Priestia megaterium: one gene and its partner. The protein of the gene in region 1 interacts with the protein of each later gene in a pairwise test. Links are inferred from orthologs where the notes say so. Each region holds a gene or a part of one and is shown on either strand. Other genes may lie near its edges.

Region 1 (15,520 bases):
TGACCAATCCACTAAAGCTTATCCAGTAACGGAAATTGATGAAAGTTCAGATGACAATAAATCAGCTAATCAGCCTGCTCAGACGCCCTTTATGCAGCCGATAAAAGAAGCACCAATTGCGCAGCCAAAGAAAGAAGCACCGATTGCTCAACCGAAAAAGGAAGCGCCCATTGCGCAGCCAAAGAAAGAAGCGCCGGTCGCGCAGCCTAAAAAAGAGGCACCAATTGCGCAGCCTAAAAAAGAAATGCCTGTTGCACCAAAGCTTCCTAAATTAAAGCCGATTGCACCTGAGATTGATATTAACAACTATTACACGGTTAATATGGCGATGCAGGCTCCAAAAAAAGAAGCGCCAAAAGAACTGCCAAAGCATGAATCGCCAGAAAGTCCTGAAATGGAGAGTATCGAAATGCCTCCTCAAATGCCATGTTATCCAATCACGCCGATATCGCCTGTGATGCCAGGCTACGGATTTAATTATATGCCGTGTCATCCGCCAATGTATGCACCACAGCCGTATCCAATGCCAATGTATCAACAGGCTCCAATGTATCATCACGGTTATGAAAACGAATCGTTTGAAGAACATGCAATGGGTGCTCATATGGCACCGATGCCAATGTATCCAATGATGCCACACAGCTGCTATGGACCGGTACAATGCTCTCCTTGTCCGCCTCCATGGGGATATCAGCAGCCCGTTTATCCGGCCTATCATCAAGCACCAATGTATCCACAAGTGCAGGGAGCCATGACAGGTGGACATTATGAAAGTTCTTCGGAAGGTTTTGGAAACGTGCCTTACCATTATGGGCAGCACTATGTCCCACAGCAGCAAGGAGACTGCGGCTGCGGTGAACCAAGACCTGACGACTATGCCACACAGCAGCCTTATCCACAGTATCAGCAGCCGGTACCTTACGGCTTTCAGGATCCAAGGGCACTCTATCCAGCCCCATATGGCATGATTGGTGTACCTCCGTATCCTGCGTTTGACCCAAATGCATTTAGTATTCCAGAATATGATGAGTACGACGAAGATGAAGATTGATTATTATAGACGAGACGATTTTAATTTAAATCGTCTCTTTCTCTATTTGAAAAAAAGAGATATTCACGTTGAGACCTACCGTATGAAAAAGCCTCACGTCATCATCGCGGATACGAATAAAGGAAGAAAAGTAATAAAAGCATACAGAGACAAAGGTAAAATTGAACATGTTTATCACGTTTTATCTCAAATTAAGCAGGGGTATGCGGTTAATTTTGAAACTTACCCAGAAGGTGAACTTTATATAAAGGACCGTCATTTGTATTGGGCGATGATGCCCTTTGTTAAGCAAGTAAAAGAGATAACGTACGAAAGTTTTCAGGATCGGGAAGAGGTATTACAAACATTGATCCGCTATCATGGAGAAGTTCGTAAAAAGAAAATAGCTGCGTATACAAAGCTTCCTGAATATGATCTTATTTTAAAATGGAAAAAGCGGCTTTCCTCTTTTCGAGAAACGTCGTATATATTTAAAGAGTGTAATCAATTTCATGTATATAAAGATATTGTGACTTGGGGGGAAAAAGCTTTAGTTTTAATGGAGCGTTTCAGAGATAGTCAGTTGAACCACTCCATTATTCATGGTGACGTTGCTTCACATAATTTCTTGAAAACAAACCACTTGGATATTGTTATGATTGATTTTGACTTAGCGGCTAAAGCTCCTGCTCTTTATGACTATGTTCAGCTGGCCCAGCGCTTTTTGCCTTACGTCCAGTGGTCGATGAAAGAACTACTTCAACACTCGAAAATAAAAGAATTAAGCAAGCAGCGTTTTTTTCTTGCTTCTTTGCTATTTCCATCGATGCTGATGAGAAACTGGAATATAAACCCCTCTGCTTTATCATGGGCAAACCGTCAAAGGTTAATGCAGCAATCAGTTGAAGAATGGTCACAGCGTACACGGTTTTATCGAGTGATTTACCAGCACTTACAAAACCTACATGACATGTAAAGAGTTTATAAACACTTCATCGAATAAGAAACGGCTTGTCTTTTAATCCTAATAGTAAGCTCAGAGTAAATAGAGCTTAAATTAGGGGGCGATTATGTTGAATAGGTATGTAGCAACTTCTTTAGCTTTTGCATGTATGATGGGACTTGGCGCTTGCAATAACAAAGACCAAGGTATGGAACAACGCTATACAGATACGACACAGCCTGTTGGGTATCATACAAATGAAAAAGCGAATGAACATCGCGTAGATAATCCGAAAGGTCCAATGACTGAAGTTTTAGATGGGAATGGAACACCTAATTATCCGTTAAACGTAAGTGATGGACGTTTTGACAATCCGACAAACCCTTATGGAAACATCAATAATACAAATGATCGTACAAATGGCGTGGCTAATATGTATTACGGTGAAGATTATCCAAGAGACTTTACGGAAAAAGTGGCTGATCGAGCTGCAAGCGTTAAAGGTGTAGAAAATAGTCGCGCCGTTGTCCGTGGAGATCAGCTATTAGTTGCTGTGGATCCTGCCAAAGACATAAATAACGGCCGTTTAAGACAAAATGTGCTCGATAAAGTAAAGCCTATTGCGAAGGACTACAATGTTCAAGTAAAAGTAGATCACGATGTATTTATGAATGCTCGTTCTCTTGATGACGATATTCGAAATGGAAAAGACCGAAATACGATTCAAACTAATTTCAATGGTCTATTTGAATCAGTCGATGAGAATGTCAATCATAAACATCGTTAAATGAAGAAGCAGCTGTCTGTGAAGGGCGGCTGTTTTTTTGATGAGAATACATATAAAAAAGCTGCCATTGAAGCCAGGCAGCTATTCCTCGAACATGTAACTATTAATTTTTCTTGTTAGAAGCAGATTTGTTTGTTGTTTTAGATTCCGCTTCTTCATTTTGAGCGTTAGTTTCGTTTTGTTTGAGGCGACCTTCTCTTTTTTTCGTATCTGCTGGTGCCGTAGCGACACTCTTTGTATTTTTAACATTTTTTGCAGAAGAGCTTGTCTTATTAGCTTGTGTGTTTGGCTTCTCGTTGTTAGTTGTCTGACTATTTTCGTATTCAGCTTCCACGTCGCTTGCTAGAGCTGCAGAAACTTGAGCGTAAGTATGGTCTGTATAGTTCATCATATTTTCGTATACTTCAGGGCTCGCGAGTCCATCAGGTTCTACGCTTGCTTCTTCTTTCTTAATCGTTTCAGTCCATTCTTTTGTTTCTTGAATAAGTTTTTTTCCTATAATTACTTCTTCAACAATAACTGGTCTTTTGGTTATTTCTACTCGTTCTTCCATGATTGGAACACGAATAATTTCATCTTCTGTAAGTGGGCCAGCGTTATAGTCTCCGTCAATTACAGGGCGGCGTTCAATATAAAACTCTTCTCTTGTAACAGGAACGTGTACAGTTCTTTCTTCCTCTATTACTTTTTTGTGGAGTTTTACTTCACCTACTTGAACGCGTTCTTTTAAGACATCTAATTTTTCTTCACGCAGTTGGACAGCTCTATGCTCGTTGTGTTCCGTATAGGTTCCGTACGCTGGAGTTTGTTCAGAGCTTACGGCATCTATCAAAATTAGAATTTTACCAGCAGCTACATCTGTCTCGCACTGCACGGCTGAGATGTCTGGGATGCCCATGCGGATTAATTTTGATTTCAAGCCGCTTCCTTGTTTGAGCCCCATGCCGCCTGTCATCATGGTAAAAAAGTTATCCATCATGACGCCAGCTAATGAACTTACGGCAGGCGAACCAGCTTCAATAATTACATTTGTATCATGACCTATTTGAAATGTATTGCTTTTACTATTAGAAATGACCATGATGTCTGTTTCTCGATAACCTTGACGTTTTAAATTATGGATAACATCTAAAGCTTCTTTTTCTGAAAAAAAAGTTCCGACTACACGTTTATTCATTCTCATTACTTCAGCTCCCTTTTTTATGAAAATAGATAATAGAAGTCCTTACAATTACTTCCACTATGTACATACCCTGCGAAAATTTAATTAAAACGTTTAAGAGAAAATTTTACAAATAGTGTGCAAATGTAACAAATACTCCATGTTTTCTTAACATAATATCGTGAAAAGGATTCGCTTCATAAAATAAGAGGATAAAAGAAAATAAGTAGGTCAAACTATTAGTGTAGATTTTCACAAAACCTTTTTAGATAATACTAAAAAGAGTATGATTAACGTGTGAGGTGAAGGTGAGTGAAGAAAGTCATTCATCAAGCAGCTTTTTTAATGCTAGTAAGTATTGTGCTTTGTATAATGCCATACCGTGCAGATGCGAATGAAAAGGAGCCGATGACATTATTTCTTGAGCGCGTGTATGTGGATGGAGTCGTAAGTCAAGAGATGATCAAAAGCCCTTCTATGACAAAAAAACAATTAATGAAAAAATATAAAAATTGGCGACTGCTTAAAGAAACCGATCGAGAGCTAGTTTTTAGAACAAGCATAGACGATATTTCACCTATTTTAAAAGACAACGGCTACGTAGGGCTTTCTGTTAACGGTATTCTCTCAGCATTTGAAGGCAAGCCAGCTTCGTCGCAGCACATTATACAGTCGTTTTTTCAAATTGACATCAAAAGGCTTGAAAGCTATCAGCATGAACAATTAAAGAAAGGTATTCGCGTTCAATCAAAAGATGAATATCTTTCCCTCATTAATTTCTATAAAATCTATCAGCTCCAGCAGCGGCCGCTTTCGATCAAGCAGCCGTTTTTTAGTATGGTAAAATAATTATTGAATTCAACATTCTAAATTGCTTCTATTTGCTTTTGGCGATATGTTAAAATGGTATTCAGCAGTCTAGTATTGTATATAACTTAAAAGGTCATTCATCAATAAAAGTGGGCGGTTCTATTTTTTACAGCTATTGTAAAAGTGGGTTGAGAAAGATGAAAAGAGGCGAACGTTCTCTTGAACGTCTTTTTAAAAGGAACTGTAAAGGAAAATAGAGAACGATGCGGGCAGGACTCTTCATAGGTAAGATGGAAGGTCACTGCCCGCGCGTACGTGAGTAAGGAGAGAGCTTATTGTTTGATTATATCAAAGGCACGGTTACATATATAAATCCTGAGTATATAGTAATTGAAAACAACGGAATAGGCTATCAGGTCTTTACGCCGAATCCATACGTGTTTTCAATTGATGAACAACCAAAAACGGTTTACACCTATCAATATGTAAGAGAAGATGTAATTGCACTTTACGGGTTTGCTTCGCGAGAACAAAAGGATTTATTTATGAAGTTAATTAGCGTGTCAGGAATCGGCCCAAAAGGCGGTTTAGCTATTTTAGCGTCAGGTAATCCAGCGCAGGTTGTCCAAGCTGTGGAGGAGGAAGACGAGAAGTTTTTAGTTAAGTTTCCAGGAGTAGGTAAAAAAACAGCTCGACAGATGATTCTAGATTTAAAAGGAAAGCTGCATGATATTGTGCCAGATGCCGTTCCTTCTTTATTTGCAGATTTGGACGCACAAGAAGTCAAATCTCAAAGTTCAGAAGCACTCGATGAAGCGATTGAAGCACTTAAAGTATTAGGTTACGCAGAAAGAGAAATCAAAAAAATTGTTCCAGCTTTAATGAAGGAAACGATGACAACAGATCAGTATATTAAAGAAGCGCTAAAACGATTATTGAAACAATAAGTAAGGGAGGAGTAAAATGGACGATCGTATTGTAACGGGAGATGTTCTTGGTGAAGAAGAAATCATCGAGCAAAGTTTGCGGCCGCAAACCTTACAGCAGTATATTGGTCAGCATAAAGTAAAATCCCATCTTGACATTTTTATTAAAGCTGCCAAAATGCGAAGCGAAACGTTAGATCACGTGCTCTTATATGGTCCTCCAGGATTAGGTAAAACAACCCTTGCCACTATTATCGCTAATGAAATGGGCGTGCAAATCCGAACGACCTCAGGGCCAGCCATTGAGCGTCCAGGCGACTTAGCCGCGGTTTTAACCAGCTTAGAGCCTGGAGATGTGCTTTTTATTGATGAAATTCATCGATTAAATCGTTCAGTTGAAGAAGTACTGTACCCAGCAATGGAAGACTTCTGTTTGGACATTGTGATTGGAAAAGGGCCGAGTGCACGTTCTGTCCGTCTTGATTTGCCTCCGTTTACGCTAGTAGGTGCAACAACAAGAGCAGGGCTTTTATCTTCTCCTTTACGTGATCGCTTCGGCGTTTTAAGCCGTTTGGAATACTATCAAGAAGAAGATCTTGCTTCGATAGTAGAAAGAACAGCAGCTATTTTAGATGTAGAGATTGATCAGAAAGCGACGTTTGAGATGGCTAGGCGTGCTAGGGGAACTCCACGTATTGCGAATCGCTTGCTTCGAAGAGTCAGAGATTTTGCCCAGGTAAAAGGAGACGGAGCTATAACTGAAACCCTTGCTACTGAAGCATTAGAAATGTTACAGGTGGACCGTTTAGGTCTTGATCATATTGACCATAAATTATTAAGAGGGATTATTGAAAAATTTAGAGGCGGGCCTGTAGGCTTAGATACAATATCAGCTACTATTGGTGAAGAATCTCACACGATTGAAGATGTATACGAGCCTTATTTACTACAAATTGGCTTTTTGCAGCGAACGCCTCGAGGACGAATTGTGACTCCTTTGGTTTATGATCATTTTCAGCTGGAGGTGCCTGATCAGTGAATGATATGCCTAAGATGCTGATCACATTAGGAGGCATTTTAGTAGTCATTGGGCTGTTATGGCAGTTCGTTGGCAAGCTTCCTGGCGATATTTTTATTAAAAAAGGAAATACAACCTTTTATTTCCCGATTGTGACATGTATCCTAGTAAGCGTTGTGTTATCACTTATTTTTTATGTAATTGGCAGGTTTAAATAATTAAGTAGAAACAGGTGAACATTTTGAAAGTAGATTTATTTGATTTTCATTTACCAGAAGAATTGATTGCGCAAACACCACTTGAGCAGCGAGATGCATCAAGACTCATGGTATTAAACAAAGAAACAGGAAATGTGAAACATCATATGTTTCATGACCTTCTTGATTATGTGCAAGAAGGAGATTGTTTAGTGTTAAACGATACGCGTGTTCTTCCTGCACGTTTATTTGGCACAAAAGAAGATACAGGTGCTAATATTGAAGTATTGCTTTTAAAACAAACACAAGGCGATACGTGGGAGACGCTTGTAAAACCGGCTAAGAGAGTAAAAGAAGGAACGGTTATTTCGTTTGGTGACGGACGTCTGACTGCTGTATGTAAAGAAACGAGCGATCAAGGCGGACGTTTGCTAGAATTCAACTATGAAGGCATCTTTTATGAGGTGCTTGAACAGTTAGGAGAAATGCCGCTGCCGCCTTATATTAAAGAACGTTTGGATGATCAAGAGCGCTATCAAACGGTTTTTGCCCGTGAGCAAGGTTCTGCAGCAGCGCCAACAGCAGGTCTTCACTTTACAGAAGAGATGCTTGAACAGTTAAAAACAAAAGGTGTGCATATTGCATTTTTAACGCTTCATGTCGGATTAGGTACGTTCCGTCCAGTCAGCGTTGACGACTTAGAAGAGCACGATATGCACGCAGAGTTTTATCAAGTGAGTGAAGGAACCGCGGCTTTACTAAACAGCGTACGCGAAAAAGGCGGACGCATTATTTCAGTAGGTACAACTTCTACCCGTACTCTTGAAACAATTGCAACTGAGCATAACGGAAAATTTGTTGCTTCTTCAGGCTGGACCAATATTTTTATTTTCCCAGGGTATGAATTTAAAGCAATTGATGGAATGATTACAAACTTCCATCTTCCAAAATCTACGCTCATTATGCTTGTAAGTGCCTTAGCAGGAAGAGAAAACGTCATTTCTGCCTATGAACAAGCTGTAGCAGAGAAGTATCGCTTTTTCAGCTTCGGCGACGCGATGCTAATCGTGTAATTTAACATGAAAGGAATACATCAATGACAGCAATTCGTTACGAACATATAAAAACTTGTAAACAAACAGGAGCGCGTTTAGGTATTGTCCACACGCCTCATGGTTCATTTGAAACGCCTATTTTTATGCCAGTAGGCACATTAGCTACAGTAAAAACAATGTCTCCGGAAGATTTAAAAGCAATGGGGGCAGGCATTATTTTAAGTAATACGTACCATTTATGGCTTCGTCCAGGTCATGAAATTGTTAAAAAAGCAGGTGGTCTGCATAAATTTATGAACTGGGATCGTCCTATCTTAACAGATTCAGGCGGCTTCCAAGTTTTTAGTTTAAGCGATTTGCGCCGTATTGAAGAAGAAGGCGTTCATTTCCGCAACCATTTGAATGGAGACAAGCTTTTCCTATCTCCAGAAAAAGCGATGGACATTCAAAATGCGCTTGGGTCTGATATTATGATGGCATTTGATGAATGCCCACCTTATCCAGCAGAATATGACTACTTAAAACGTTCAGTAGAGCGTACTAGCCGATGGGCAGAGCGATGCCTTGAGGCTCACAGCCGCCCTCAAGACCAAGGTCTTTTTGGAATTGTTCAAGGCGGAGAGTTTGAAGATTTACGCCGTCAAAGTGCAGCTGATTTAGTATCAATGGACTTCCCAGGTTATGCTGTGGGAGGCCTGTCAGTTGGAGAACCAAAAGATGTGATGAATCGTGTGCTTGAGTTTACGACGCCATACTTGCCAACTGACAAACCTCGTTATTTAATGGGAGTAGGATCACCTGACTCGTTAATTGATGGAGCAATTCGCGGGATTGACATGTTTGACTGCGTATTACCAACGCGTATTGCACGTAACGGAACGCTTATGACAAGTGAAGGTCGTCTTGTTGTTAAAAATGCCAAATATGCAGAAGACTTCGGTCCGATTGATCCAAACTGTGACTGCTACACATGTCAAAATTATTCAAGAGCGTATATTCGCCACTTAATTCGCTGTAATGAAACGTTTGGAATTCGTTTAACATCTTACCATAACTTATATTTTCTGCTAAACTTAATGGAGCAAGTCCGTGAAGCCATTCGCGAAGACCGACTTGGCGATTTCCGCGATGAGTTCTTTGAAAAATATGGGTTTAACGGCCCAGACGCAAAGAATTTCTAGGTCACTACAGGAATTTTCATCAAATTTATGAATGAGTACCTGTTGATAATATAAATAAAAGGAGGAGTTTTCATGGGTGTTTTACAAAATATTTGGCCATTACTTTTAATGTTTGTCATTTTCTATTTCTTGTTAATCCGTCCACAGCAAAAACGTCAAAAAAACGTACAGCAAATGCAATCAGCACTTAAAAAAGGTGATAAGATTGTTACAATTGGCGGTATGCACGGTTTGGTAGAAGCAATCGATGAGTCACAAGTTGTGGTTCGCAGCACTGACGGTTCAAAATTAACATTTGACCGCAATGCTATTCGTGAAGTAAGAAGCGTAGATTAATAAAAAAACGTCACGTACATGTACGTGACGTTTTTTTATGCTTCTCGTGAACCGGCAATGTTTACGCCAACAATTCCCCCGAGAATAGCGACTCCAATAAACCCAGCGTGAAATAAAAGCTGCTGTGCAGAAAACAGGTGACTATAGCCGAGGAATTGTAGTAAAAACATTAAAAAAGAATAAGAAATACCAGTGGCTCCTCCAACAAGCAGTCCCTTTGAACCGTTTCGTCCTCCCGCGATAAATCCTCCGATAAACAGTGTAATAAATGAGAGAATAAGTAAAAATAAACGTACGGACTGTTCTTCAAGCGATGTGAATTTTAAAATAAGCGAAAAGATAATGCTAATCGCTAAAGCCATCACTAAGATTGTTGCTACCCCTGCAAATACAGCGTTGCTCATTCGTTTTGCACCCAACTTGTTTCCCCCTCATGAAATAAAAAGATAGGTGAACCCTTAGTACGAGCATATTCGGGATGACTTCAAAATAGACGCATAAAAGTAAGGCTATTTTAAAATAAATGGTACAAACTACAAGGGAATACATAAAGGAGGTCTTTGCAGTGGAACTATTAATCATGGTTGCGCGAACCGTGCTTTTGTATGTAGTAGTTTTAATTATTTTTCGCGTTATGGGCAAAAGGGAAATAGGAGAGCTGAGCATTTTGGATTTAGTTGTCTTTATTATGATTGCTGAAATGGCAGTAATGGCTATTGAAAACCCAAAAGATCCTTTGCTGTATTCAATTCTTCCGATGTTAACGCTTCTTATTATTCAAATTGGTTTAGCTATATGGTCTCTTAAAAGCAATCGAATGCGAAATTTTATTGATGGTAAACCTAGTATTATCATTGAAAATGGAAAAATAAATGAACATGAAATGAAAAGGCAGCGATATAACTTCAATGATTTGCTTGTGCAGCTACGAGATAAAAATATAAAAAATGTAGCTGATGTTGAATTTGCTATTTTAGAATCTTCAGGAAGGCTATCCGTGTTTGAAAAAGATCAGCAATCAGGTAAAAAAGGCAATTTGAATTTGCCTTTTATCATTGACGGCGTTATTCAAGAAGAGCATCTGTTGCATGAACATAAAACAACGGAATGGTTAAGGCAGGAGTTAGAGAAACTGGGGCATTCAAACTTAGACAAGATTTCATATTGCAGCTACGACAACGGAAAATTTTTTATAGATTTAATAGATGTGAAACAATAAAACGCGGAGTGCTCCGCGTTTTATTTTCGTTTAAAATAACGTAAAACAGAAAAGCGATTTAATTCTTCTTTTGTTATCAGTCTAAAAAGCAGCAAAAACAGTACATATACAAAGCTTGTCAGTGCAATTGATAAAATGGTTCGTAAGCTTAACGGGATGGAAGTGAAAAGGTTCATATAAGCAAAGTGTCCAATAAAGCCTGATATGCCCATTACAGCAAAGCTGCGAAGATACTCAAACACATGAAGCTTATACGTGATTTTTTTCATGACCGTAGACAGATGTAAAAGAGTGACAAGCATCATTCCCACAACAATTGCAAGGCCAGCTCCCATAATGCCTAGATTGGGCTGAGTTGCGAGTAAGAAGATAAGAGACGTTTTGACCGCTGCTCCTATAAAACTGTTAATCATGGCGGCTTTTGCAAGGTCTAGCGCCTGCAAAACAGCTTGAAGCGGCCCTTGAAAGTAATAAAAGATAAAAAAAGGCGCCATGACTTTGACAAAAATAGCAGCTTTGTCAGAACCATACATCAATTCCATTACCGGATTAGCAAATACATAAAGAACAACAACGGCCAGTCCGCCTGTTACAAACGACAAGCGGAGAGCTTGATGAAGCCGATATTCGATTTGTTTCATTTGATTCTGTGCAAGAGATTCACTGATTGCGGGAACCAAAGAAGTGGATAGAGACACCGTTACAAAAGAAGGCAGCATCAGGAGAGGGAGTGCAAAGCCTGTTAATTCTCCGTACTGCTTCGTTGCTACCGCTGTCGCTACTCCTGCAATTGCTAAACTTTGAGCTACTACAATAGGTTCTAAAAACCAAGAAATTGACCCAATCATGCGGCTTCCTGTCGTGGGAAGAGCGATTCGCATTAAGTCAAGGAACGTATCTTTGCCCGCATGTAAAGAAGCAAAAAATTTTCGTCTTACCGTTATTTTCTTCTTTCGCTTGAACATAAACACCATGTAAAACAGGGAAGCGAGCTCTCCAAATACCGAAGAGAGCATAGCGCCAGCCGCGGCGTACTCAATTCCATAAGGTAAAAATGCTTTTGTACAGACAGCAATTAACGTAATTCGCACCACTTGTTCAATAATTTGAGAATAAGCAGCGGGCTTCATTTGCTGCTTTCCTTGAAAATATCCGCGAATGACAGACGACACGGCGATGATCGGAATAACAGGAATAATCGCAAGCAGCGGATAGATCGTACGTGAATCTGTAAAGAAGGTTTTTGCTACAACGGGAGCGAATAATATTAGTCCGAGCGTAAATAAAACGCTCAGCGTACACGTAATACTTAAAGAGACGACAAGTATTTTTTTTATTTTATGCCTGTCACCTAAAGCTTCTGCTTCTGCCACTAACTTCGATATGGCAACCGGTAGCCCAAGCTGTGTTAAGGTGATTACTAATACCAGCGTGGGGACCGCCATCATATAAAGTCCCACACCTTCGTCTCCAATCATTCGAGCCACCACAATTCGATTGACAAACCCGAGTACACGTGTAATTAAGCCAGCAATTATTAAAATAATAGTTCCCTGTAAAAATTTAGACATATACTCACTGCTTTCTTGAGGTTTATACAGTGAATATATGCGCCGTCGGTGTCCAAGCATGACAAGTATTCCTCATACGAGAAAGAAATTTTACGCAAAATGTCAAACGGAAAGGAGGATCAATATGACACATCCATTTATTTCAGCTTCGAAAGAACTTATACAGCCTGTCGTATCCAGCAAAATGGAAGAATTTCATATGCTCGGATATGAAGAAGTAACGGAGAACGATTTATTGAGTTATTTGGAAATGAAAAAATGGAAAAAAGAAAAGGAGCTATCTCTCCATCAAGTTGTAAATGATATTTTATCTGTTAAGATCACGCAGGTGATGAGCTATGTAACCATTGAATCTTATAAATCTGATATGTTCTCAAGTGTTAATAATGGAGAAGACTGGAAAGAATTATTAAAGTAGAGTTTGTAAAATACATGTATTAAAATTTGATAAGGTCTTTATTTGACAGACATTAGGTTATGAATGATAATTAGATTGGTCATTTATCTATTGTTATCATTTCATGTTTTTTACATAAGAAGGAGGATTTTCTGTCGATGGTTAAAAGAGGACGTATCGTTGCCTTTTTCCTCTTAGTACTGCTTGTGTTTAGTACAATCGGAACAACGATGACTGGAATTACAAAAGATATTAAACTTGGCCTCGACCTTCAAGGTGGATTTGAAATTTTATATAAAGTCAGTCCAGCTAAAAAAGGCGATGTCATTGACAAAAAGGCACTTAACAGCACGGTTGAAGCGCTGCGTCAACGTGTCGATGTACTGGGAGTTAGTGAGCCCAGCATTCAAATTGAAGGAAACGACCGCATCCGTGTTCAGCTAGCTGGTGTCACGAATCAAAAGCAGGCCAGGGATCTGTTATCAACTCAAGCAAACTTAACGTTCCGTGACGTGAACGATAAGGTGCTGATGGATGGTACAGACTTAGCGCAAGGCGGAGCAAAGCAATCGTTTGACCAAAGCAATCAGCCTAGCGTCTCACTAAAGTTAAAAAATGCGAAAAAATTTGAAAAGATTACGCGAGAGCTTTCTCAAAAACCAGCACCTAACAATTTAATTGTCATTTGGCTGGATTATGAAGAAGGAAAAGACTCGTACCAAAAAGAATCAGCAAAACAAAATCCGAAGTACCTGTCTGCAGCTTCTGTTAGCAGCGTGTTAACACAGCCAGATGTTGAAATTTCAGGTGGAAACTTCACAGTGAAAAGTGCAACGCAGCTGGCGGAATTGTTAAATGCCGGGTCGCTGCCAGTTAAATTAGATGAGCTATACTCTACATCCGTTGGAGCTCAGTTTGGAGAAGAAGCTCTTCATACGACTATATTAGCGGGTATTATCGGCATCGGAATTATCTTCCTTTACATGCTGTTTTTCTACCGTTTACCGGGGCTTATTGCCATTATTACACTCAGTTTTTATATCTACTTAAACTTAGTTGTATTTGACTGGATGCACGTGGTTATGACGCTTCCAGGGATTGCGGCTCTTATTCTCGGCGTAGGTATGGCAGTAGATGCGAATATTATTACCTACGAGCGGATTAAAGATGAACTGAAAACAGGAAGGTCTGTTATATCGGCTTACCGGGCAGGAAATCGTCGCTCACTTGCGACCATTTTTGATGCCAATATTACAACAATGTTAGCGGCTCTTGTACTGTTCTTTTATGGTCAAAGTTCAGTAAAGGGATTTGCAACAACATTAATGATTGGGATTGTGCTAAGTTTTATTACGGCCGTATACGGTACGCGTTTATTAATGAGCCTTTTAGTAAACAGCCGCTGGTTTGATAAAAAACCAGGCTACTTTGGCGTGAAGAAAGAGCAAATTCACGATTTAAGCAAAGATGACGGCACAACCGTTTTACCTACAGCGTGGGATAAAATTGACTTTGTTAAATACCGTAAAGCGTTCTTCACATTCTCAAGCGTGCTCGTGATTATCGGTATTATCTCGGTTGCTGTGTTTAGGCTGAACCTCGGTATTGACTTTACGAGCGGAACTCGCATAGAGATTCCCGCAAATCATACCGTTACGCAGGCTGAGATACAGCGTGAAATGAAGTCTCTTGATATCAAAACGGATGACATAGTTATTACAGGAAAAAGTAATGATACGGGTGTCGTACGTGTAGTTGGGGTCTTGAATAAAAAAGAAATTGCCAATTTAAAAGACCACTTTAAAGACAAATACGGTTCTGAACCAAACGTAAGCACCGTTTCGCCGACAGTTGGAAAAGAACTGGCGAAAAATGCAATGATGGCGATCGTGATTGCTTCAATTGGAATTATCATCTATGTAACGATTCGATTCGAGTTTTACATGGCGCTTGCAGCCGTGCTTGCTCTGCTGCATGATGCGTTCTTTATCGTTACGGTCTTTAGCTTAACAAAGTTAGAAGTAGATTTAACGTTTATCGCCGCTGTCTTGACGATTGTTGGTTACTCAATTAACGATACAATCGTTACGTTTGACCGCATTCGTGAAAATATGCAGAAATTCAAATCCAAAACGTTTGACGATTTGGCATTTATCGTAAATCTAAGTTTACGCGAAACGTTTACTCGTTCGATGAATACCGTGTTAACAGTTGTGATTGCAGTTGTAGCACTTCTTGTATTCGGAAGTGAGTCCATTCAAAACTTCTCAATTGCCCTGTTAGTAGGTTTAATTCTTGGTGCATATTCATCTGTGTTTATTGCTGCGCAGCTATGGCTTGTGTGGAAAGGTAAACAGTTGAAGCGTGAGGAACAAAAAGAAGTAGAAAGCAAGTAATTCAAAAACGTGCGAAGTGTTCGCACGTTTTTTTGTACGTGAAAATTTAAGGCGCACTGTCAGAAAAATATGCTTATTTTCTTTCGTTGCTCCATTTCATCCACTCTAGTATAATAATGTGGGTTAAGGGGTGAAGAGACATGTTACAGTCAAAAAAACGTTGGAATGTTCAAGAATGTGATGAACAACTTGTTAATGAATTTGTAGAAAACCTCAATATTACACCTCTAGTAGCTTCGTTATTACTTAATAGAGGCATGACAACAGTAGAAGCGGCACGTGAGTTTTTACACGTTGATGCACAAACGTTCCACGATCCGTTTTTATTGCACGATATGGACAAAGCAGTAGCTCGTATTCAGCAAGCAATTGATCATAATGAAAAAATTATGATCTATGGAGATTACGATGCGGACGGCGTCAGCAGTACTTCAGTTATGTTATCTGCTTTACAGCAGCTCGGCGCTGATACTGATTTTTATATTCCTAATC
Region 2 (15,362 bases), 350 kb from region 1 along the record:
GACTTTTTAAGTGGTACAGTTTATGCTTTAGGCGGGGACATTCAAAAAATTGGAACCGACATCTTTTTATGTACACCTGATAATGTAGACGTAAGCGGAAGCATTTCAGATATGATGGGAGAACACGATACAACAAACGTAAAGAGGTGGTAGTTTTTGGACATCGTTTTTGGGATTCTTGGGCAATTGATTGGTCTTTACTCATGGGCACTGATTATTTACATTTTGATGTCTTGGGTACCCGATGTAAGGGCGTCTAAGTTTGGTCAGCTGCTTGGCAGCATTTGCGAGCCTTACTTAGAGCCTTTTCGTAAAATCATTCCGCCTATTGGCATGATTGATATTTCACCTCTTGTTGCAATCTTTTTACTACGATTTGCGCAAGCAGGTGTACGTTCACTTCACAGTATGGTTGGATTTATTTAAAAAGGAATCGCTGGATTCCTTTTTTACATACCAATAGTAGGAGTAATAATATGTCTATTTATGAACATTTTAGGCAAGAAGAACATGGATTTATTGACCAGGTTCTTCAGTGGAAAGAAGATGTCCTACATCAATACAGCCCAAAATTAACGGATTTTTTAGATCCAAGAGAGCAGCAGATTGTGACAGCTATTGTTGGGACTGAAGGAGAGGTTCAAGTTTCATTTGATGGTGGACAACCGTTTGCTGAACGCAAGCGTGCGCTGCTATATCCGGATTACTATGTGCCTGAAAGCGAAGATTTTCAGTTGCATATGTACGAATTGAATTATCCTAAAAAGTTTGTGACGATTGAACATCCTCAAGTTCTTGGTTCGGCGATGTCCTTAGGACTGCGCCGTTCAAAATTTGGCGATATTTTGGTCGCGGGAGACGATATTCAGCTTGTAGCCGCAGAGGAAATTTCTTCTTATATTGAGATGAATTTAACATCAATTGGAAAAGCCAAAGTTTCACTTTCTTCTATTCAAAGAGAGCAGCTGCATGTGGTAAAAGAAGAGCTGATTGAACACGTTTATACAGTTTCTTCAATGAGGCTTGATGTTTTGCTGTCGACCATTCACAATTTATCAAGACAAAAAGTCCAGCCGTTTATTGCAAATGGAGCGGTAAAAGTAAATTTTAAAGTCATTGAACAGCCTTCTTTTGAATGTCATGAAGGTGATATTTTGTCGCTTCGTGGCCACGGCAGAAGTCGTATCGTTTCACTTGAAGGCAAAACCAAAAAAGAAAAATGGCGAATTGTTGTAGGGAAGCAGAAATAAAGAAATCTACTAGCAGGAAATTTTAAAAATATGTCGAATAAACCATTACTAATGATGTAATGAGACAACACGGAGGTGGCCTAGATGCCTTTAACCCCTTTGGATATTCATAACAAAGAGTTTAATCGCGGGTTTCGCGGATATGATGAAGATGAAGTAAATGAGTTTCTTGACCAAGTAATTAAAGACTATGAGCTGGTAATGCGTGATAAAAAGGAGTTAGAAGGAAGAGTATCTGAATTAACAGATCGTCTTGGACATTTTACTAACATCGAAGAAACGTTAAATAAATCAATTTTAATTGCTCAAGAAGCAGCGGAAGATGTAAAGCGAAACGCTGAAAAAGAAGCGAAGCTCATTATAAAAGAAGCAGAAAAAAATGCGGACCGTATTATTAATGAAGCACTGTCTAAGTCTCGTAAAATTGCGATGGACATTGAGGAGACGAAAAAGCAGTCTAAAGTATTTAGAACTCGTTTCAAAATGTTAATTGAAGCACAGCTTGAAATGTTAAACAGCGATGACTGGGATCAGTTGATGGATTATGAGATGCCAGCGCTAGAAGAAAAAATTGACTAGTCAAGACATCATCTTGACTTCTCACGTTTTGTTGTCATATAATTTGGTAACAGATGAAATTTCATATCAAACAGTACGGAGACAGGGACAGTAGCTTTTTTAGTTTGTCAAAGCGAATCGAGGATGGTGCGAGCTCGATAACAAACAAAAAAGTGAAAATCACCCTAGAGTACCATTGCTGAAATGATGATAGTAAGCAGTGGCGGTTTATTCACGTTACGAATGCAAAGAGGATTTGCGTGCAGCAAATCTACTAGGGTGGTACCGCGGGAGGCCTTCTCGTCCCTTTTTGGGATGAGGAGGTCTTTTTGTTATGGTGCAAAAAGATATGAAATTTACGTTTTTTTTTGGAGGGTAAAACATGGAATATAAAGATACATTATTGATGCCAAAAACTGAATTTCCTATGCGTGGAAATTTACCGAACCGCGAGCCTAAAATGCAAGAACAGTGGGCTGAAATGAATATTTATGAAAAAGTACAAAAACGTACGGAAGGCCGTCCGCTATTCGTCCTGCATGATGGACCTCCATATGCCAATGGCGATATTCACATGGGACATGCCTTAAATAAAATTTTAAAAGATTTTATCGTTCGCTATAAGTCGATGTCAGGCTTCTGCGCACCTTATGTGCCAGGCTGGGATACACACGGCTTGCCAATTGAAACGGCTTTAACAAAAAATAAAAAAGTAAACCGCAAAGAAATGACAGTAGCTGAATTCCGTAAGCTTTGCGAACAGTATGCTTGGGAACAAGTAAACGGCCAGCGTGAGCAGTTCAAGCGTTTAGGCGTACGCGGAGATTGGGATAATCCATATGTAACGCTTCAGCCACAGTACGAAGCGCAGCAAATCAAAGTATTTGGCGATATGGCGAAAAAAGGCTATATCTACAAAGGATTAAAACCTGTATACTGGTCCCCTTCAAGTGAATCTGCTTTAGCAGAAGCGGAAATTGAATACTATGACAAGCGTTCAGCTTCTATTTACGTAGCGTTTAATGTGAAAGATGGTAAAGGCGTGCTTGAACAAGATGAAAAATTCATCATTTGGACGACAACACCATGGACAATGCCAGCTAACCAAGGGATTGCTGTCAATCCCGAGCTTCAGTACAGCGTAGTTGAAGCAGATGGAGCAAAATATGTAGTAGCAACTGAACTTATTGAAACAGTTGCTAAAGAAATTGAATGGGCTGACTATAAGACACTTCGTACAGTAAAAGGTTCAGAACTTGAACGCGTGGTAGCTGAACATCCAATCTATAAGCGTGATTCTTTAGTTGTTCTTGGCGATCACGTAACGACTGATGCTGGTACTGGCTGTGTTCATACAGCACCGGGACACGGGGAAGACGACTTTATCGTTGGTCAAAAATATGGTTTGGAAGTTCTTTGTCCAGTTGATAGTAAGGGTCATATGACGAATGAAGCACCAGGATTTGAAGGATTATTCTATGATAAAGCGAATAAGGCGATTACAGACAAACTAGAAGAAGAAGGCGCGCTGTTAAAATTAAGTTTCATTACCCACTCATATCCACATGACTGGCGTACGAAGAAACCAACAATTTTCCGTGCAACAGCACAGTGGTTTGCGTCTATTAAAGATTTCCGTGAAGATTTATTAAAAGCAGTAGAAAAAACAGAATGGGTGCCTACTTGGGGTGAAACGCGACTTTATAACATGGTGCGTGACCGCGGAGACTGGTGTATTTCTCGTCAACGTGCATGGGGCGTTCCGATTCCAGTATTTTATGCTGAAAATGATGAGCCAATCATTACGGACGAGACAATTGAGCACGTATCAAATCTATTTAGAGAACATGGATCAAACGTATGGTTTGAGCGTGAAGCAAAAGACTTGCTTCCAGAAGGCTTTACTCATGAAGGAAGCCCAAATGGCCGTTTCACAAAAGAAACAGACATCATGGACGTATGGTTTGACTCTGGTTCTTCACATCAAGCTGTTCTTGAAGAGCGTGAAGACTTACAGCGTCCGGCTGATTTGTATTTAGAAGGTTCTGACCAATACCGCGGCTGGTTTAATTCAAGTCTTTCTACAAGTGTAGCTGTAACAGGTGAAGCACCTTATAAAGGCGTACTTAGCCACGGATTTGCTTTAGACGGTGAAGGTCGCAAAATGAGTAAGTCATTAGGGAATGTTGTAATTCCAGAAAAAGTAATGAAACAACTAGGTGCGGATATTTTACGTCTATGGGTAGCTTCTGTAGATTACCAAGCGGATGTTCGTGTATCTGATAACATTTTAAAACAAGTAGCAGAAGTATATCGTAAAATCCGCAACACGTTCCGTTTCTTACTAGGAAACCTAGCGGACTTTAATCCAACAACTGACGCTGTAGCCGTTGAAGACCTTCGTGAAGTAGATCGCTACATGCTTGTGAAGCTGAACAAATTAATTGATAAAGTGAAAAAATCTTATGATTCATATGAATTCTCAAGCATTTATCACGCAGTGCATAATTTCTGTACAATTGATATGAGTTCATTCTACTTAGACTTTGCAAAAGATGTATTGTACATTGAAGCAGAAAATAATGTAGAGCGTCGCAGCATTCAAACGGTTCTTTATGAAACGTTATTATCGTTAACGAAATTAGTGTCTCCAATTCTTTCTCATACAGCAGACGAAGTATGGGTTCACATTCCGAACGTAACGGAAGAAAGCGCGCAGCTAGTTGATATGCCAGAGGTTCAAGAAATTGAAGGAGCAGATCAATTGGTAGAGAAATGGGATGCGTTCATGGAGCTTCGCGATGAAGTCTTAAAAGCGCTAGAACAAGCTCGTAATGAAAAAGTAATCGGTAAGTCTTTAGAAGCAAAATTAACGCTGTATCCAACAGCAGATACGAAAGAGCTGTTAGCCTCTATTTCTGAAAATGTAGGTCAACTCTTCATCGTTTCAGATCTTGAAGTAGCAGAAGGTGAAGCGCCTGCTGAAGCACAAAAATTCAGCTATGCTTCAATTGTTGTAAGTAAAGCAGAAGGTGAGAAGTGTGAGCGCTGCTGGGTAGTATCACCAACAGTTGGCGAAGATCAAGATCACCCAACTTTATGTACACGCTGTGCGGATGTTGTGAAAAATCACTACGTTCAGCAGTAATGAACAAAAGCACGTCCTTTTTGGGCGTGTTTTTTGCTGTACGAAATTCCCAAATACAATGGTATAAAGCATTCAAAGCCTTAGGAAAAACTTGTGTTGTAGATTCGATGGAAAACTCGGTAAACCTAACATCATTAATACTTCATCTTATCAGCACAGGAGGCGTTTGCATGTATGAAAATTATCTTTCCATTGGACAGGAATTAGCTCTTATCAAAGAAGAATTACAAGATCGCCTATTGAGATATGCTACAGAACAATCTGGTTATATAGATGAAAAGGAACGTTACGTAATAGAAATGATTAAAGCCGATTTAAAAGATGTAGAACACGCGCTAGCAAAGCTTGACGTTGGTGCGTTTGGAATTGATGAACTAACTGGCGAAGTGATGTCTATTCATAAATTAAAAGTAATGCCGACGGCCCGCACAAACGAAGATTTATTTGTTTTCTGGTGAGAAGCGAGAAAAAAAATGAATTATGTGCTAAAATGCTTTAGTATGGATTCGTTTGATTTTATTGCGGGAGGAAAACGTTTGTGTTTTATTATCTTATCGCTTTAGCTGTTATACTTATTGATCAGGTAACAAAATGGATGATTGTAAAAGAAATGTATTATGGACAAAGCATTACCGTAATTGAAAACTTTCTTTACATTACCTCTCATCGTAACAGAGGAGCCGCGTGGGGTATTCTACAAGGACAGATGTGGTTCTTTTATCTCATTACGGTGGTTGTGGTAGTCGGTTTAATAATTTATATTCAAAAGCTCAAAAAACAAGATAAATGGTTCGGTATTGCGCTAGCATTAATGTTAGGCGGCGCCATTGGAAACTTTATTGATCGAGTGGTCCGTAAAGAAGTAGTTGATTTCGTAAATACATACATCTTTACGTATGATTTTCCGATTTTTAACGTAGCTGATTCGGCACTTGTCGTCGGAGTAATCATCATGTTTATTATGACGCTGTTTGAAGGGAAAATGAAGAAGGAGCACAAAGAATGAATGTAATTGAAACAGTTATAAATGAAGAACAAGCGGGAGAACGTATTGATAAAGTACTTTCGACTGTAAATGCAGAATGGTCACGTTCACAAGTGCAGCAGTGGATCAAAGAAGGTCATGCAAAAGTGAATGATAAAACCGTTAAAGGAAACTATAAATGTAAAACAGGAGACGCTATTATTATTGAAGTGCCGGAACTAGAGGAGCTTGATGTGGTAGCGGAAGAAATGGATTTAGATATTTATTATGAAGATCAAGATGTGCTTGTTGTAAATAAACCTCGCGGCATGGTTGTACATCCAGCTCCAGGTCATCATAGCGGCACGCTTGTAAACGGCTTAATGGCTCACTGTAAAGATTTATCCGGTATTAACGGCGTTATGCGCCCTGGTATCGTTCATCGAATTGATAAAGATACGTCCGGTTTACTTATGGTTGCAAAAAATGATTTAGCTCATGAATCACTAGTTAGTCAGCTTGTAGCTAAAACAGTGACGCGTCGCTATAAAGCTATCGTTCACGGAGTAATTGCGCACGATCACGGTACAATTGATGCGCCAATCGGCCGAGATAAGCAAGATCGTCAAAGCATGACGGTCACTGATGAAAACAGTCGTGATGCAGTGACGCACTTTACTGTATTACAGCGTTTTAAAGATTTTTCACTTGTCGAATGTAAGCTAGAAACGGGGCGAACACACCAAATTCGCGTTCACATGAAGTATATTGGCTTTCCGCTTGCCGGGGATCCGAAGTACGGACCGAAAAAAACGCTTCCGATTGACGGACAAGCACTTCATGCAGGTGTATTAGGCTTTATTCACCCTCGTACAAATGAATATATGGAATTTGAAGCACCGGCTCCAAAAGAGTTTAATGAGATGCTAGAGCTTATTGAAAAAAGAAGTTGACAACTGTCATAAGTGATGGCATACTTGTATTAACTTAATAAGAACCTTTAAGAACAGTCCAGAGAGGCTGAGAAGGAAACGGTGCAGAAAAGGCATACTTATAGCCTTTTTGAAGAAATATATCTAAAACCAAATCCTCTTGCCTCAAGGCAAGAGGATTTTTTTATGTCAACAACTTGAGGTGAAAAACAGTGAACGTAAAAGCTACCGTCCTTGACGAACAGGCTATCCGCCGCGCTTTAACTCGAATTGCACATGAGATTATTGAAAAGAATAAAGGAATCGAAAATTGTGTGCTAGTGGGGATTAAAACGCGAGGTATTTATATTGCAAAACGTTTAGCAGAACGAATTGCACAAATTGAAGGAAACACATTGCCAGTCGGAGAACTAGACATCACGCTTTACCGGGATGATTTATCGAAAGTGACAAGCAATGACGAACCTCTCGTAAAAGGATCAGATATTCCGACAGATATTGCAAATAAGAACGTCATCTTAGTAGACGATGTGTTATATACGGGCCGTACGGTTCGAGCAGCACTTGATGCACTAATTGATATCGGTCGACCGGAACTCATTCAGCTGGCTGTTTTAGTGGATAGAGGACACCGCGAGCTGCCGATTCGAGCAGACTATGTTGGTAAAAACGTACCGACAGCTAAAAGTGAAAAAATTGCGGTACATTTGATGGAAGTAGACGAAAAAGACCACGTGTCTATTTACGAAAAATAAATTATATACCCTTTTAAATAGTAGTCCCGTGAGGCTGCAAAAGGGGGGTCACTATACAAGGAAAACTATACTGCGGTATAGCGTCTTCCTTGTATGCTGAAAACCTCTTTGCCTCTGCGTAAAGAGGTTTTTTTATAGTGATAGGAGGAAAAACATATGAGTCAACAACGAGATTTTGTACTTGATATACATGATAAACCAAAAGCAGTAAATTGGTTAACATTGAGTCTGCAGCATTTGTTTGCAATGTTTGGATCGACGGTGTTAGTGCCGTTCCTAGTCGGATTCAGCCCGGCAATTGCTTTGATTTCAAGCGGGGTAGGAACGCTTGCTTTCCTGCTCATTACAAGAGGTCAAATTCCTTCTTACCTTGGTTCATCGTTCGCGTTCATCACGCCAATCATTTTCGCAAAAGCTTCGTTTGGACCTGAAGAAACGATGGTTGGCTGTTTCTTAGCCGGACTTGTGTATGGAATCGTTGCTTTGATTATAAAAGGAACAGGAATCAATTGGATTATGAAGCTGCTTCCTCCGGTTGTAGTAGGACCAGTTATTATGGTTATAGGCTTAGGATTAGCTAATACAGCAGTAGGCATGGCGATGAACGATGCAAAAGGAAATTACAGCTTAACTTACCTGATGGTTGCGCTTGTGACACTAGCGATAACAGTTGCTTGCTCAATCTTCTTTAAAAACATTATCAGCCTGATTCCGGTACTGATGGGAATTATCGGCGGATACATCTTCGCTTATACACAAGGATTGGTAGACTTTTCAAAGGTAATGAAAGCAGAGTGGATTGAAATACCTCACTTCTACGTGCCGTTCGTCACATACACGCCGTCCATTTCATTAGGGATTGTGCTTATCATGGTACCTGTAGCAGTCGTAACACTTTCAGAACATATTGGACACATTCTTGTTTTAAATAAGATTGTGGATCGAAACTATATTGAAAAGCCAGGGCTGCACAGATCGATTTTAGGAGACGGAGTAGCCACTATGCTTGCTGCGCTGATCGGCGGACCGCCAAACACAACATATGGTGAGAACATCGGAGTGTTAGCCATCACAAAGGTGCTTAGCGTATTTGTAATAGCAGGAGCAGCAGTCTTCGCGATTTTGTTCGGGTTTGTCGGCAAAATCAACGCTCTTATTTCAAGTATACCAACTCCGGTCATGGGTGGGATTTCAATTCTCTTATTCGGAATCATTGCTTCATCAGGCTTGCGCATGATGGTGGATGCAAAGGTAGATCTTGGATCAAAACGAAACTTAATGATTGCTTCGATTATCTTAGTGTTAGGAATCGGAGGAGCACACTTAGATATCTCAGAACATGTAAAGATTGATAGCATGGCACTGTCTGCTATCATGGGAGTTCTGCTGAATCTAGTTCTGCCGAAAGAGAAGATAAAAGAAGCGGAAAACGTTCAACAAACGTCAGCACGAAAAATTTCATAGAACGCCTTTTAATTGAAATCCAGAGAGGTTTCTAAGGGTGTGTGAAAAGCGCGTTATAGACGAAGCTTGTTTTCTTACACCCTTTCTAAGTTAGAAAGGGTGTTTTTTATAAAGAAATGCGAGGAAAGCAAAAATGGAGGGAATCGATATGAAACATTTAGTGACAGTCTCAACACTAGAAACAAATGAAATTCTAGAGATTTTAGACAGCGCTGAAAACTATCGAACGAATAAACAAGGATGGAAACCGGAAGAGAAAATGTTTGTTGCCAACTTATTTTTTGAAGCGAGCACGCGTACTCGATGCAGCTTTGAAATGGCAGAACAGCAGCTAGGATTAACAACAATTCCGTTTGAAGTAACAACTTCAAGCGTCCAAAAAGGAGAAACGCTTTATGACACGATTGAAACATTAGCTTCAATCGGTGTTCAGTCAGTTGTTATTCGCCACCCGCAAGATCGTTATTATGAAGCACTGCAGGAAAAAGTATCGATTCCCATCATTAATGCAGGAGACGGATGCGGTCAGCATCCAACTCAGTGTCTGCTTGATCTACTGACAATTCGCCAAGAGTTCGGCTCGTTTAAAGGATTAAAAGTCGCAATAGTCGGAGATTTGCGACATAGCCGCGTAGCGAGATCGAATGCAGAAATGCTGACAAAACTAGGGGCGACCGTATATTTTGCGGGACCTGAAGAATGGAAAGATGAAGAGAACAGACACGGTACATATCTTGATATCGATGAAGCAATCGAAACGGTCGATGTTGTGATGCTACTGCGTATTCAATTTGAAAGGCATGAAGAGAACACTTCAGAGCTTGCAAAGAACTACCATAGCCGCTTCGGATTAACCGTTGAACGAGAGCGGAAAATGAAATCACATAGCATTATTCTTCATCCAGCTCCGGTGAACAGAGGAGTCGAAATTGCAGATGAGCTCGTTGAATGTGAACGCTCAAGAATTTTTAAACAAATGCAAAATGGCGTATACATTCGCATGGCAGTATTAGCAAGAGCGCTACAACCAATTGAAAGGGGACTTAATAATGACAACAATTATCAAAAATGCTACATGGTTAAATGAAGGAAAAATTGAAAAAGTCGAACTGAAAATTGAAAATGGTGTAATTGCTGAAATAGCTTCACACATTGACGTAGAGAATGAAGAAGTCATTGATGCAGGCGGGAACTTCTTATCACCGGGTTTAATCGATGTCCACGTTCACTTGCGTGAGCCAGGGGGAGAAAAGAAAGAAACAATTGAAACAGGTACTCTAGCAGCTGCAAAGGGCGGTTTTACAGCAATTGCTGCAATGCCGAACACGCGTCCAGTGCCTGATACTGTTGAACAAATGGAGTGGGTAAACAAGCGCATTGAAGAAACAGCACATGTGCGCGTATTACCGTACGCATCGATTACTACTCGTCAATTGGGAAAAGAATTAACGGACTTTGAAGGCTTAAAAGAAGCGGGAGCATTTGCTTTTACAGATGATGGAGTAGGGGTTCAGTCAACAGGAATGATGCTAGAAGCGATGAAAAAAGCCGCTTCATTAAACAAAGCAATCGTTGCACACTGTGAAGATAATGATTTAATTAACAAAGGCTGCGTACACGACGGGAAATTTGCAAAAGAACATGGACTAAACGGTATCCCATCTATCTGCGAAGCCGTTCAAATTGCACGAGATGTCCTGCTTGCTGAAGCAGCAAACTGTCACTACCATGTGTGTCACGTAAGTACAAAAGAATCCATTCGCGCCATTCGTGATGCGAAAAAAGCAGGCATTCGCGTAACTGCAGAAGTAACGCCTCATCATCTGTTACTAAATGAAGAAGATATCCCGGGACTTGATTCGAATTTCAAAATGAATCCGCCGCTTCGAGGAAAAGATGATCAACAGGCATTAATTGAAGCTTTATTAGACGGAACGCTTGATTTTATCGCCACTGATCACGCACCGCACACAGCGGACGAAAAAGCAGAAGGCATGGAGCTTGCGCCGTTTGGAATTGTGGGACTTGAAACAGCTTTCCCGCTTCTTTATACAAACTTGGTATTAAAAGAAGTAATGACGCTAGAGCAGCTAGTATCGTATTTAACAAACAAGCCGGCTGAAACATTCAATCTTCCTTATGGCACGATTGAAGTGGGAAAAACAGCGGATTTAACCATCATTGATCTTGAAACAGAAAAAGCAATTAATCCAGAAGAATTTGTATCCAAAGGTAAAAACACGCCGTTTGCTAACTGGGTATGCAAAGGTTGGCCGGTAATGACATTAGTAGAAGGTAAACGAGTATGGGAGGATGTTAAAGCATGCAACGTCAACTAATTTTAGAAGATGGAACAGTATTTATCGGAAAAGGATTCGGCAGCGACAAAGAAATGACAGGAGAAGTTGTTTTCAACACGGGAATGACAGGATATCAAGAAATTCTGTCTGATCCATCATACTGTGCACAAATTGTGACATTAACATATCCTTTAATCGGAAACTACGGTATTAACCGCGATGACTTTGAGTCGATTGAACCAGCTGTACACGGTTTGATTGTAAAAGAAATTTGTGATGCTCCTTCAAACTTCAGAAGCGAACTATCAGTAGATGAATTTTTAAAACAAAAAGATATTCCAGGATTAGCTGGAATCGACACGCGAAAATTAACGCGAAAAATTCGTCAGCACGGTGCGCTTCGTGGACGCGTGTGCAGCATGGAAGTCAATGTAGAAGAAGTGGTAGCACAGCTTCAAAATCATGAACTTCCGACTGATTCAGTTAAAAAAGTATCAACGGTGAAGCCTTACCCAAGCCCAGGCAGAGGTAAAAAAGTGGTACTCGTTGACTTTGGAATGAAACACGGAATTTTACGTGAATTAACAGCTCGTCAATGCGACGTGATTGTGGTTCCTTATAACGTAACTGCGCAAGAAATTCTTCAATTAAATCCAGATGGCATTATGTTAAGCAACGGACCTGGAGACCCAAAAGACGTACCTGAAGCAATCGAGATGATTCAAGGGGTTTTAGGGAAGGTTCCGCTTTTCGGAATTTGTTTAGGACATCAGCTGTTTGCCCTAGCATGCGGAGCAGATACAGAAAAAATGAAATTTGGTCATCGTGGATCCAACCATCCTGTAAAGGATCTAAAAACCAATAAAGTAGCTCTTACATCTCAAAACCACGGCTATACAGTGTGTGAGCCATCTCTTGTCAACACGCCATTAGAAGTGACGCACGTTGCGCTTAACGATGGAACAGTTGAAGGAGTAAAGCATAAAGAATATCCGGCATTTACGGTTCAGTATCACCCTGAAGCATCACCGGGACCTGAAGATGCAAACGGATTGTTCAACGAATTTATGGATCTTATGAAAAACAATCAGAAAGTAGGTAATTGCTAATGCCAAAACGTCAAGATATTAACACAATTCTCGTAATCGGATCAGGACCAATCGTCATTGGACAGGCGGCAGAGTTTGACTATGCAGGAGCGCAAGCATGTATTGCGTTAAAAGAAGAAGGATACAAAGTTATTCTTGTGAACTCCAATCCTGCAACAATCATGACAGATTCAGAAATGGCAGACAAAGTATATATTGAACCTCTAACGGTTGAATTTGTAAGCTCAATTATTCGTAAAGAACGCCCGGATGCACTGCTTCCAACGCTTGGCGGTCAAACGGGACTGAACTTAGCGGTAGAATTACACGAAACGGGCATTTTAGAAGAATTTAACGTAGAAATTCTCGGGACAAAATTATCAGCGATTGAACAAGCTGAAGACCGTGAGCAGTTCCGTTCATTAATGAATGAACTAAATCAGCCTGTCCCAGCAAGTGAAATCATTCATTCACTAGACGAAGCGTATGCGTTTGTTGAACAAGTAAACTATCCGGTAATCGTGCGTCCTGCTTATACGCTTGGCGGTACGGGAGGCGGAATTTGTAACAACGAGCAAGAGCTGATTGAAATTGTAACAAGTGGGTTAAAACACAGTCCTGTAACACAGTGCTTACTTGAGAAAAGCATTGCAGGCTTTAAAGAAATTGAATATGAAGTAATGCGCGATGCAAACGATAATGCGATTGTAGTATGTAATATGGAAAACTTTGACCCGGTCGGTATTCATACGGGAGATTCAATTGTTGTAGCACCAAGCCAAACGCTAAGCGACCGTGAGTATCAGCTGCTTAGAAATGCGTCACTAACAATTATCCGAGCGCTTAAAATCGAAGGCGGATGTAACGTTCAGCTAGCACTAGACCCAGAAAGCTTCCAGTATTACGTAATTGAAGTAAACCCTCGTGTAAGCCGTTCGTCGGCCTTAGCATCAAAAGCAACAGGGTATCCAATTGCAAAATTAGCCGCAAAAATTGCGGTAGGGTTAACATTAGATGAAATGATGAACCCGGTAACTGGGAAGACATACGCATGTTTCGAACCTGCACTAGATTACATCGTATCTAAAATTCCACGCTGGCCGTTTGATAAATTTGAATCAGCTAACCGTAAACTAGGTACACAGATGAAGGCAACAGGGGAAGTAATGGCAATTGGCCGCACGTTCGAAGAGTCAATTTTAAAAGCCGTACGCTCACTTGAGTCAAACGTTCATCACTTAGAGTTAAAAGATGCGCATGAATTTGATGATGCCATTATTGAAAAACGTATTCGCAAAGCTGGCGATGAGCGATTATTCTACGTCGCAGAAGCCATTCGCCGCGGCGTAACGATTCAGCAAATTCACGAGTGGAGCAAAATCGATCTTTTCTTCTTAGTAAAACTTGAAAAAGTGATTGCTTTTGAAAATGTGTTAAAAGAAGAGATTCATAATGTAGAAGTTTTACAGGAAGCAAAAGAAATGGGATTTGCAGACTGCACGATTGCTAAGCTATGGAATCAAACAGAGCGTGAAGTATACGACTTCCGCAAACAAAACGGCGTGATGCCAGTATACAAAACGGTAGATACATGTGCAGCAGAATTTGAATCTACAACACCATATTTCTACGGTACGTTTGAAGATGAAAATGAATCGATTGTTACAGATCGTAAAAGCGTTGTAGTGTTAGGGTCAGGTCCGATCCGCATCGGGCAAGGAATTGAGTTTGACTATGCAACGGTTCACTCGGTGTGGGCGATTAAAGAAGCTGGATACGAAGCGATTATTGTCAATAACAATCCAGAAACAGTGTCAACTGACTTCAGTATTTCAGATAAATTATACTTCGAGCCGCTGACGATTGAAGATGTGATGCATATCATCGATTTAGAAAAACCAGAAGGTGTGGTTGTACAGTTCGGTGGTCAAACAGCAATCAACTTAGCGGATGAGCTAGAAGCAAGAGGGGTCAAGATCTTAGGTACGTCGCTTGAAAGCTTAGATGCAGCGGAAGACCGTAAAAAATTCGAAGCGACGCTAGCGCGTTTAGAAGTACCTCAGCCGCTTGGAAAGACGGTTACTTCAGTTGAAGAAGCAGTGGTTGTCGCAAAAGAAATTGGTTATCCGGTGCTTGTACGTCCTTCATACGTACTGGGCGGACGCGCGATGGAAATTGTGTATAAAGAAGAAGAGCTGCTTCATTATATGAAACACGCGGTAAAAGTACACGCTGATCATCCTGTATTAATCGACCGCTACTTAACAGGAAAAGAAATTGAAGTCGATGCCATTTCAGACGGTGAAACAGTGGTTATTCCAGGAATCATGGAGCATGTAGAGCGCGCGGGTGTCCACTCAGGCGACTCCATCGCTGTATACCCACCGCAAACTCTGTCACAGGACGTAAAAGATACGATCATTGATTACACAACACGAATTGCAAAAGGCTTAAACATTATTGGCCTGCTTAACATTCAGTTCGTCTTATCAAAAGGAGAAGTGTTTGTTCTTGAAGTAAATCCTCGTTCAAGCCGTACGGTGCCGTTCTTAAGTAAAATCACGCGTATTCCGATGGCGAATGTGGCAACAAAAGTAATTTTAGGAACAAGTTTAAAAGATCTTGGCTATGAATCAGGCATGCACCCTGAAGAAGAAGGCGTCTACGTAAAAGTGCCGGTCTTCTCATTTGCAAAGCTGCGCCGCGTAGATATTACGCTTGGACCTGAAATGAAATCTACTGGAGAAGTAATGGGGCAAGATTCAACGTACGAAAAAGCATTATATAAAGGACTAATTGCGTCAGGTATGTCCATTAAGCCGTACGGTTCAGTACTTATGACAGTAGCGGATAAAGATAAGGAAGAGGCAACAGCGTTAGCAAAGCGCTTTGCTAATATTGGC

The links.
Region 2: the proteins of CEQ83_RS22485 (region 1) and CEQ83_RS20630 interact in binary tests that used the Bacillus subtilis proteins (3 or more experiments, as listed by UniProt). The link is inferred for Priestia megaterium from one-to-one orthologs.

Annotation. Positions count from the first base shown.
Region 1 is NZ_CP023317.1:4,384,910-4,400,429, reverse strand. Bases 11,046-14,006 are described here. They hold CEQ83_RS22485 (post-transcriptional regulator), read left to right. Parts: upstream 11,046-12,359; coding sequence 12,360-12,653; downstream 12,654-14,006. Other genes in these bases: secDF (protein translocase subunit SecDF), read left to right, coding at 12,791-14,006; spoVB (stage V sporulation protein B), read right to left, coding at 11,046-12,295. Outside these bases: safA (SafA/ExsA family spore coat assembly protein), read left to right, coding at 1-1,051; CEQ83_RS22550 (phosphotransferase), read left to right, coding at 1,041-2,006; CEQ83_RS22545 (YhcN/YlaJ family sporulation lipoprotein), read left to right, coding at 2,101-2,760; CEQ83_RS22540 (YsnF/AvaK domain-containing protein), read right to left, coding at 2,864-3,943; CEQ83_RS22535 (BofC C-terminal domain-containing protein), read left to right, coding at 4,235-4,771; Holliday junction branch migration protein RuvA, read left to right, coding at 5,068-5,679; Holliday junction branch migration DNA helicase RuvB, read left to right, coding at 5,696-6,697; CEQ83_RS22520 (DUF2905 domain-containing protein), read left to right, coding at 6,694-6,894; tRNA preQ1(34) S-adenosylmethionine ribosyltransferase-isomerase QueA, read left to right, coding at 6,918-7,946; tRNA guanosine(34) transglycosylase Tgt, read left to right, coding at 7,970-9,109; preprotein translocase subunit YajC, read left to right, coding at 9,182-9,445; CEQ83_RS22500 (TIGR04086 family membrane protein), read right to left, coding at 9,481-9,864; CEQ83_RS22495 (DUF421 domain-containing protein), read left to right, coding at 10,011-10,664; more of spoVB, read right to left, coding at 10,685-11,045; more of secDF, read left to right, coding at 14,007-15,028; single-stranded-DNA-specific exonuclease RecJ, read left to right, coding at 15,169-15,520. UniProt on the Bacillus subtilis protein: Required for post-transcription initiation control of the comE operon. Promotes the accumulation of its target comE mRNA to septal and polar sites.
Region 2 is NZ_CP023317.1:4,025,902-4,041,263, reverse strand. What follows is about bases 279-3,081. They hold CEQ83_RS20630 (DivIVA domain-containing protein), read left to right. Parts: upstream 279-1,334; coding sequence 1,335-1,829; downstream 1,830-3,081. Other genes in these bases: ileS (isoleucine--tRNA ligase), read left to right, coding at 2,191-3,081; CEQ83_RS20635 (YlmH family RNA-binding protein), read left to right, coding at 477-1,250; CEQ83_RS20640 (YggT family protein), read left to right, coding at 279-426. Also shown: CEQ83_RS20645 (cell division protein SepF), read left to right, coding at 1-153; more of CEQ83_RS20640, read left to right, coding at 157-278; more of ileS, read left to right, coding at 3,082-4,956; CEQ83_RS20620 (conjugal transfer protein TraR), read left to right, coding at 5,127-5,414; lspA (signal peptidase II), read left to right, coding at 5,495-5,962; CEQ83_RS20610 (RluA family pseudouridine synthase), read left to right, coding at 5,959-6,873; bifunctional pyr operon transcriptional regulator/uracil phosphoribosyltransferase PyrR, read left to right, coding at 7,065-7,607; CEQ83_RS20600 (uracil-xanthine permease family protein), read left to right, coding at 7,764-9,071; CEQ83_RS20595 (aspartate carbamoyltransferase catalytic subunit), read left to right, coding at 9,220-10,158; CEQ83_RS20590 (dihydroorotase), read left to right, coding at 10,121-11,410; CEQ83_RS20585 (carbamoyl phosphate synthase small subunit), read left to right, coding at 11,395-12,480; carB (carbamoyl-phosphate synthase large subunit), read left to right, coding at 12,480-15,362. UniProt on the Bacillus subtilis protein: May act as a pilot protein, directing MinCD to the polar septation sites or by inhibiting MinCD at the midcell site of division. Required for polar localization of the chromosome during sporulation.